DNA from 2 places in the Streptomyces sp. NPDC002004 genome. Region 2 is predicted to be linked to the other one. Evidence: riboswitches for the same ligand, from Rfam matches in the RefSeq annotation. Region 2 holds a riboswitch; the other holds the start of a gene.
The links. A riboswitch is a leader RNA that binds a small molecule or an ion and turns the genes downstream of it on or off. The one in region 2 is predicted to bind cobalamin.

Region 1 (4,486 bases), on a different contig from region 2:
GCGATGCGAGGGAGCGGCCCCGCCCCGGGGTGAGGGCGGCCGTGTGCGCGGCCGGGCCCTTGGCGGGAGGCCGGTGGGGGCCGGTGGGACACGGGACGCGCCCCACCGGCCCCTGGCCCGGGGCGGGTCAGGACCCGGAGATCTCCGCGCGGACCGTCCGGGCCGCAGCCACCAGGTTCTCCAGGGAGGCGTGGGTCTCGGGCCGGCCGCGGGTCTTCAGGCCGCAGTCGGGGTTCACCCACAGGCGCTCGGCCGGGAGGGCCCTCAGACCGGTGCGCAGCAGCGCCGCGACCTCCTGGGTGCTCGGGACGCGCGGCGCGTGGATGTCGTACACGCCGGGCCCGGCTTCGCGCGGGTAGCCGTGGGCGGCCAGTTCCCGGGCGATCTGCATGTGGGAGCGGGCGGCCTCCAGGCTGATCACGTCGGCGTCGAGGTCGTCGATGGCCTGGAGGACGTCCCCGAACTCGGCGTAGCACATGTGGGTGTGGATCTGGGTGTCCGGCCGTACCCCGCCCGTGGTGAGCCGGAACGCCTCGGTGGCCCACTCCAGATAGGCCGGCCGGTCCGCGGCCCGCAGGGGCAGTGTCTCGCGCAGGGCGGGCTCGTCCACCTGGATGACCGGGGTCCCGGCCGCCTCGAGGTCGTCGACCTCGTCCCGCAGGGCGAGGGCGACCTGGCGGGCGGTCTCGGCGAGGGGCTGGTCGTCGCGGACGAAGGACCAGGCGAGCATGGTGACCGGGCCGGTGAGCATGCCCTTGACCGGGCGGCCGGTGAGGGACTGGGCGTACGTCGTCCAGCGCACCGTCATCGGTTCCGGCCGCGAGATGTCGCCGGCCAGGATCGGCGGACGGACGTAGCGGGTGCCGTAGGACTGGACCCAGCCGTGCCGGGTGGCGAGGTAGCCGGTGAGCTGCTCGGCGAAGTACTGGACCATGTCGTTGCGTTCGGGCTCGCCGTGCACCAGGACGTCGAGCCCGGTCTTCTCCTGGAAGGAGACCACCTCCCGGATCTCGTCCTTGATGCGGTCCTCGTAGCCGGCCGGGTCGATGCGGCCCGCACGCAGGTCCGCCCGCGCGGTGCGCAGTTCGTCCCTCTGCGGGAAGGAGCCGATCGTGGTGGTCGGCAGCAGCGGCAGCCCGAGGCGGGCGCGCTGGGCGACGGCCCTTTCGGCATACGGCTGGGACCGGTGTGCGTCGACTTCGGTGACGCTGGCGGTACGGGCCCGCACGGCGGGGTCCCGGGTGATGGGCGACCCGGCACGGGACGCCAGATCGGCGCGGTTGGCCGCGAGTTCGGCGGCGATCGCTCCGGCGCCGTGGGCGAGGCCCCTGGCGAGGGTGACGATCTCGGCGGTCTTCTGGCGGGCGAAGGCGAGCCAGCGCAGGACCTGCGGTTCGATGTGCCGTTCCGCGGCCGCGTCGAGCGGGACGTGGAGCAGCGAGCAGGACGCGGCCACGTCGACCCGGTCGGCGAGGCCGAGCAGCGTGCCGAGCGCGGCGAGCGACGCCTCCAGGTCGGCCACCCAGATGTTCCGTCCGCTCACGACGCCGGCGACCAAACGCTTGCCGGGCAGTCCGCCCACGGCGGCGAGCGCGTCGAGGTTGGCGGACGCGGCCTCCGTGAAGTCCAGGGCGAGCCCGTCCACCGGGGCCTTGGCCAGGACGGGCAGGGCCTCGCCGAGCCGGTCGAAGTAGGAGGCGACGAGCAGCTTCGGCCGGTCCGTGAGCGCGCCGAGTGCCTGGTAGGCGCGCTCGGCGGCCTTCAGCTCCGCGGGCGTACGGTCCTCGACGAGGGCCGGTTCGTCGAGCTGCACCCACTCGGCGCCCGCCGCACGCAGGTCCGCTAGCACCTCGGCGTACACCGGCAGCAGCCGGTCGAGCAGGGTCAGCGGCTCGAAGCCGGCGGCCACACCGGGTGCGGGCTTGGCGAGCAGAAGGTAGGTGACGGGCCCGACGAGGACCGGTCGGGCGGTGAGGCCGAGCCCGATGGCCTCCTTCAGCTCCGCGACCTGCTTGGCCGAGTCGGCCGCGAAGACTGTGTTCGGACCCAACTCCGGCACCAGATAGTGGTAGTTGGTGTCGAACCACTTGGTCATTTCCAGCGGTGCCGCGTCCTGGGTGCCGCGCGCCATGGCGAAGTAGCCGGACAGCGGGTCGGCGTCGACCACGGCCCGGTGGCGTGCGGGGATCGCACCGACCATCACGGTGGTGTCCAGCACATGGTCGTAGTACGAGAAGTCGCCGGTCGGCACCTCGTGGACGCCGGCGTCGGCCAGCTCCCGCCAGGTGGTCCGCCGCAGTCCGGCGGCGGTGGCCCGCAGGCCGTCGGCGGTGACGCGGCCCTTCCAGTAGTCCTCGATCGACTTCTTCAGTTCCCGGTTGCGCCCCTGGCGGGGGTAGCCGTACACGGTGGCCCGGGCTGCCGGTTCTGTTGTCACGGAGATCTCCTTCGCGAGATGAATCCCTGAGATCCCGGCGACGGGACGAGAGCGCGAAGGGGTGACGACCGGACGGTACGACTGCGTGCGCCGCGGCACCGTCGTCCGCCCGGTAGGTACTCCCCGGACGACTGGTCCGGGGTGCCACCGACCTGCCCTCGAGGTCACCGGGATGTCCGCGCACGACCTTCCGTACGCGGGCAGCGGGCAGGTCTTCGGACTCGCGGGCACGTCCTCATGGGGGAGGACACCTACTGGCCGTCGCTTCCCAGGCCCGGCGGGGCCCAGTGCGTATGACGGCGGTCGTTCCCGCTCACCGCTGCGGGGCAGTCCCGGATTTCCACCGGGTTCCCTCTTGCGACGCTCCCGTCCGGCTGACGGGGCGAACCAGCTGCACGGGCCAGCCTAGGGGCCGTGCAGCCTTGCGGGGCGAGCATTCCGCCATGTGGGTCGCGGGGCATGGGCTGCCGCGTCCGCGAACGGCTCGAGCGCCCCCGGCGTGCCGCGCCACCCGTGACGGGTCCCCGGCCCAGGCGGCTTCCGCAGCGGCGGGAAGCACGGCCGCCCCGCGCGGTGGCCCCGCACGGCACAACGGCCGGACCGCCCCCCCGGGAGATGAAGATCACGCCAGATGGTGCGGTCTTGGCCGGGTCGCCTACACGCGGTACGGTCTGTGCGATATCGACGAGGGGTATGGCGGAAGCCGGTGGGAATCCGGCACGGTCGCGCCACTGTGAACGAGACGGACCGCCCGGACGGGCGGGGCGCCTCGTGAGTCAGACCCGCTGCCCGCTCGTTCTGTGCACCACCGAGATGGGACGCGAACTCCCAGAGGAGGCCCTGCCATGGCGCAGCACGTCGCCCAGCCGACTGCCACCACCCCCGTTCTTCCCGCCAAGCTGCCGATCGGCGCGATCGCCCCCTGGGCGGCGTTCTTCGGCATCCTGATGATGGTCCTGCTGTACTTCGTCGGCGCCGAGCAGGGCGCCACCTCCGTGTTCAACGGCGCGGACGTCCACGAGTGGGTGCACGACGCCCGCCACCTGCTCGGCTTCCCCTGCCACTGACGTAGGGAAGCCGCACACCCATGAACTCCGCAACGGTCAGAAACCTGCTCGTTCGGGGCATGCTCGCCGGCCTGGGTGCCGGCGTGCTCGCCCTCCTGGTCGCCTACTTCCTGGGTGAACCGAACGTCGACAGCGCCATCGGCTTCGAAGAGGCCCACGCCCCGGCGCACGAGCACGAGGTCGAACTCGTCTCCCGCACCCTGCAGTCCACCGCCGGCCTTGCCACCGGCGTCCTGGTCTACGGGGTGGCCTTCGGCGGCATCGCCGCGCTCGCCTACTGTTTCGCGCTCGGCCGTGTCGGGCGCTTCTCACCGCGGGCCACCGCGCTGCTGCTGTCCGGCTGTGCACTGCTCGCCGTGTACGTCGTGCCGTTCCTGAAGTACCCCGCCAACCCGCCGTCGGTCGGCGACCCCGGCACCATCGGCAAGCGGACCACCCTGTACTTCCTGATGATGCTGCTCAGCGTGCTCCTCGCGGTCGCCGCCGTGATCCTGGGCAAGCGGCTCGCGCCGCAGTTGGGCACCTGGTACGCCACCCTCGTCGCGGTGGCCGGCTTCGTCCTCGCGATCGGGCTGGCGTACGCCTTCCTGCCCGTCATCAACGAGGTGCCGAAGGACTTCCCCGCCACTTTGCTGTGGCGGTTCCGCCTCTCCGCCCTCGCCATGCAGATCACCCTGTGGGGCGGGTTCGGACTGATCTTCGGCGAGCTGGCACAGCGTCTGCTGTCCCCGCAGCCGGCATCGGCCGCATCCGGCCGGGCGGTCGCCGCCTCGAGCTGAACCACCCGATGCACCAGAGGGCCCGCGGAACCATCCGGGGGCCCTCTCACGTTCTTCCGGCACCGATGGACCCGGACGACGGACGTGCCCCGTCGGGCGGACCGGTCAGCCAGGACGACGGGGGCGAGGAGCGGAGGACCCGAGTGGCCAGACATCCCCAGCCGCGCCGCATCACGCTCGGTGGCCGCGAGGCGGTCGCCCTG
Region 2 (4,486 bases):
GTCCGGGTGCAGGACGCCCTGGGCCGTCCGGGTCTTCTCCCAGGCGGGCAGCGGGGCGTTGCGTTCGGCGAGGTCCGCGGACGCCTCGTACGCGGCGAGCATGATGCGCTCGGCGATCCGCGTGGACAGGGCCCGGGCCTCGGCGGAGTCGAAGGGCAGCCGCAGCTTGAAGAACACGTCCTGCAGGCCCATCGCACCGAGGCCCACCGGCCGCCACTTGGCGTTGGAGCGCCCCGCCTGCTCGGTCGGGTAGAAGTTGATGTCGACGACCCGGTCGAGGAAGGTCACCGCGGTACGGACGGTCTCGTCCAGCCGCTCCCAGTCGATGTCGCCGTCGCGCACGAACGCGCCGAGGTTCACCGAACCCAGGTTGCACACGGCCGTCTCGCCGTCGTCCGTGACCTCCAGGATCTCGGTGCACAGGTTCGAGGAGTGGACGGTGTGGCCGGGCAGGGCGGTCTGGTTGGCCGTGCGGTTGGCGGCGTCCTTGAACGTCATCCAGCCGTTGCCGGTCTGCGCGAGGGTGCGCATCATGCGGCCGTACAGGTCCCGGGCGGGGATCGTCTTCTTCGCCAGGCCCGCCGCTTCGGCCTTGCGGTACGCGGCGTCGAACTCGTCGCCCCACAGGTCGACCAGCTCGGGCACGTCGGCCGGCGAGAACAGCGACCAGTCCTGGTCGGCCGCCACCCGGCGCATGAACTCGTCGGGGATCCAGTGCGCGAGGTTGAGGTTGTGCGTACGACGGGCGTCCTCGCCCGTGTTGTCGCGCAGCTCCAGGAACTCCTCGATGTCGGAGTGCCAGGTCTCCAGGTAGACCGCGGCGGCGCCCTTGCGGCGTCCGCCCTGGTTCACGGCGGCGACCGAGGCGTCGAGGGTCTTCAGGAACGGCACGATGCCGTTGGAGTGTCCGTTCGTGCCGCGGATGAGGGAGCCGCGGGAACGGATGCGCGAGTACGACAGGCCGATGCCGCCGGCGTGCTTCGACAGCCGCGCCACCTGGTGGTAGCGGTCGTAGATGGAGTCCAGCTCGTCCAGCGGCGAGTCCAGCAGATAGCAGGACGACATCTGCGGGTGGCGCGTACCGGAGTTGAAGAGCGTGGGCGAGGAGGGGAGGTAGTCCAGACGGCTCATCAGGCCGTACAGGGCGGCGACCTCGTCCACCGAACGGGTGCTGTCGTCCTCGGCGAGCCCGGCCGCCACGCGCAGCATGAAGTGCTGCGGCGTCTCGACGACGCGCCGTGTGATGGGGTGCCGCAGCAGGTAACGGCTGTGCAGGGTGCGCAGGCCGAAGTAGCCGAAGCGGTCGTCCCCCGCGGTGTCCACGAGCGCGTCCAGGCGCGCCGCGTGCATCGTGACGAAGTCGGCGGTGCGGTCCGCGATCAGGCCCTCGCGGTGGCCGACGGCGACCGAGTCGGAGAACGAACGCACGCCCTGCGAGGCCGCCTCGGCGGCGATGCTGATGGTCAGCAGCCGGGCCGCGAGCCGCGAGTAAGCCGGGTCCTCGGAGATGAGCCCCGCGGCCGCCTCGGTCGCCAGCTCGCGCAGCTCCGTCTCGTCGGCGGCGGCGGAACGGCCGCGCAGCGCGGCGGCGGCCACCCGGCCGGGGTCGGCGTCGGGGAGGTCGGCGGTGAGGTCGGTCAGGGTCCGCAGCAGCGCGGTCCCGGGTCCGTCGGCCTGGGGCTGGACGGCTTCCGCCTGGGCATGACTCGCTGAAGCCGGATCGGCAGGCGCGATGGTCACGTGAGCTCTCCCTCGCTGGGCTCATGGGCCTCGGGAGGGCAGCGGGGCACACCGGCGCACACGCGGGAGCGGTACGGGCACGCGTCCACCGGCCCACTCCACGGAGCCCGGACGTCAACGGCACCCGGAACGGACGGACCGGGTGCGCCGTCGGCAGGTCCTCGGACTGCACGGACACGCGCGTGCGCGCCCGCTCACCGTTGCGGGACAGTTCCGGATTGGCACCGGATTCCCCTGCAGCGACAGCGAGCAAGAGCATACATCTTGTGCCGGGTTGCCAGAGCACCCCTACATGTTGTGTCGTGAGGGTGGCTCTGGGTATGGGGGTGCCCCCTGCTCGAGCGCAGCCGGGAGCTTGGGGGAGGAGCCGAAAGCTCCCGGGAGTGTTCGCGCCGCTACAGCGCCAACTCGTAGACGAGCAGGTCGATGTCGTCGATGTGCGGGATCGGGTTCCAGTCGCGCTCCGGGGCGCGGGTGAAGCCGAGGCGTTCGTAGAGCCGGTGGGCCGCGTGCATGGCGCGCTGCGTGGAGAGCACCACGCGGGTGCGGCCGGCCGCCCGGGCCCGGTCCACGCACGCGCGCACCAGCGCCTCTCCGGCGCCCGCACCGCGGGCCTCCCGCGCCACCGCGAGCATCCGGATCTCGCTCTCGCCCTCGCGCGCCAGATCGGCCATCGGACTTGCCGGCGACGGGACGAAGGTCACCCCGCCCAGGACCCGGCCGAGGCCGTCCACGGCGGCCAGCACCTCGGCGTGCTCGGCCCGCCCCGCGACATCGCGCAGGTTCACCAGGTACCCGTCGCTCTCCCCGAAGGAGAGCAGCCCGTCGCCGAGGTAGGCCTGCGCGGTGATCTCGCCGAGTGCGGCGAACTCCTCTGCTTCCGCTTGTCTGATGACGATGTCCATGCGGGCAGTGTGCACGACGGACAGGGCAGCGGGCCGCCGGAAGTCCGGCGGCCCGCTGCCCTGGACGGGGTGGAGGTCAGTGGCCCGCGGCGGCCGGCATCTCCTGCTGTACGCCCGCGTCGCCCGCGTCCGCCGTGTAGTCGTCGGGGGACGTCTCGTCGACGCCCTCAGGGGCCTTCACGGCCTTCAGGACGAGGGTGAGGACGACGGCCACCGCGACGTTCAGCACGAAGGCCGTGAGACCGATGTAGCCGATCTCGCCGATGCCCGGGATCTCCTTCGCGCTGCCGCCGAAGTGCTTCTGCGTCGGCGAGGCGACGCCGTACGCGGCGAACGTCCCGTACACCATGCCGACCGCCCAGCCGGCGAGCAGCGCCCAGCGGTGGAACCACCGCGTGAACAGGCCGCCGACCAGCGCCGGGAAGGTCTGCAGGATCCAGATGCCGCCCAGCAGCTGGAAGTTGATGGCCACGGTCTTGTCCATGGTCAGGACGAAGACCAGCGCACCCACCTTCACCAGCAGCGACACGAGCTTGGAGACCTTGGTCTCCTGTTCCGCCGTCGCGTCCGGCTTGATGAAGTCCTTGTAGATGTTGCGCGTGAACAGGTTCGCCGCTGCGATGGACATGATGGCCGCGGGGACCAGTGCGCCGATGCCGATCGCGGCGAAGGCGACGCCCGCGAACCAGTCGGGGAACATGTCCTCGAACAGCTGCGGGATGGCGAGCTGGCCGTTGGTGACCTTGACGCCCGCCGCGATCGCCATGAAGCCGAGCAGCGCGAGCAGGCCCAGCATGAGCGAGTACAGCGGCAGGATCGTGGTGTTGCGGCGGATCACCTCACGGCTGCGCGAGGACAGCGTCGCCGTGATCGAGTGCGGGTACATGAACAGCGCCAGCGCCGAACCCAGGGCGAGCGTCGCGTACGTCCACTGCCCGGCCTCGGGCGGCGCGAGCGCCCCGCGCGGCTTGCCGGTCGCGGGGTTGGTCTGGGCGAAGGCGTGACCGGCCTTGGCGAAGATGTCGTCGAAGCCGCCCAGCTTGATCGGGATGTAGATGATCGCGACGGCGATGACGATGTAGATCAGGGTGTCCTTGACGAACGCGATGAGCGCGGGAGCGCGGAGTCCGGACGAGTAGGTGTACGCGGCCAGCACGCCGAAGGCGATGAGCAGCGGCAGGTCCTTGACGAGCCAGAAGGTGCTGTCGCCGCCGCCGACGCCCATCACGTCCAGCACGGCCTGGATGCCGACGAGCTGGAGCGCGATGTAGGGCATCGTGGCGAGGATGCCGGTGACCGCGACGGCGAGGGACAGTCCCTTGGAGCCGAAGCGCCCGCGGACGAAGTCCGAGGTCGTCACATAACCGTGCCGGTGCGAGACCGACCACAGGCGCGGCAGGAACGTGAAGATGAGCGGGTAGACGAGGATCGTGTACGGCACGGCGAAGAAGCCGGCCGCGCCCGCCGCGTAGACGGCCGCAGGGACGGCGACGAAGGTGTACGCCGTGTACAGGTCGCCGCCGAGCAGGAACCAGGTGATCCAGGTCCCGAACGACCGCCCGCCCAGGCCCCATTCGTCCAGGCTCGCGGCGCTGTCGGCCCTGCGCCAGCGCGCGGCGAGGAATCCCATGACCGTGACGGCCAGGAAGAAGAACACGAAGACGCCGAGTGCGACGCCGTTCACACCGTCCTTCACTTCTCGGCACCTCCCTTGCGGGCGCGCTGGTCACGCCGCCACAGCTGGTACGCGAGCACGGTCAGTCCGGTGGAGATGATCACCCACAGCATCTGGTACCAGTAGAAGAACGGGATCCCGATGAGGGCGGGGTCCGTCTTCGCGT

Region 1: another riboswitch for cobalamin. It lies ahead of metE (5-methyltetrahydropteroyltriglutamate--homocysteine S-methyltransferase); the one in region 2 lies ahead of ACWCP6_RS13290 (ribonucleoside-diphosphate reductase subunit alpha).

The regions. Positions count from the first base shown of each region.
Region 1 is NZ_JBSFDP010000026.1:86,291-90,776, forward strand. Features, by position in the region: gene metE (5-methyltetrahydropteroyltriglutamate--homocysteine S-methyltransferase) at 128-2,437, opposite strand; cobalamin riboswitch at 2,627-2,844, opposite strand; gene ACWCP6_RS28320 (CbtB domain-containing protein) at 3,283-3,504, shown strand; gene ACWCP6_RS28325 (CbtA family protein) at 3,525-4,283, shown strand; gene ACWCP6_RS28330 (hypothetical protein) at 4,427-4,486, shown strand, end outside.
Region 2 is NZ_JBSFDP010000006.1:262,669-267,154, reverse strand. Features, by position in the region: gene ACWCP6_RS13290 (ribonucleoside-diphosphate reductase subunit alpha) at 1-1,740, opposite strand, end outside; cobalamin riboswitch at 1,876-1,999, opposite strand; gene ACWCP6_RS13285 (GNAT family N-acetyltransferase) at 2,136-2,645, opposite strand; gene mctP (monocarboxylate uptake permease MctP) at 2,722-4,341, opposite strand; gene ACWCP6_RS13275 (DUF3311 domain-containing protein) at 4,338-4,486, opposite strand, start outside.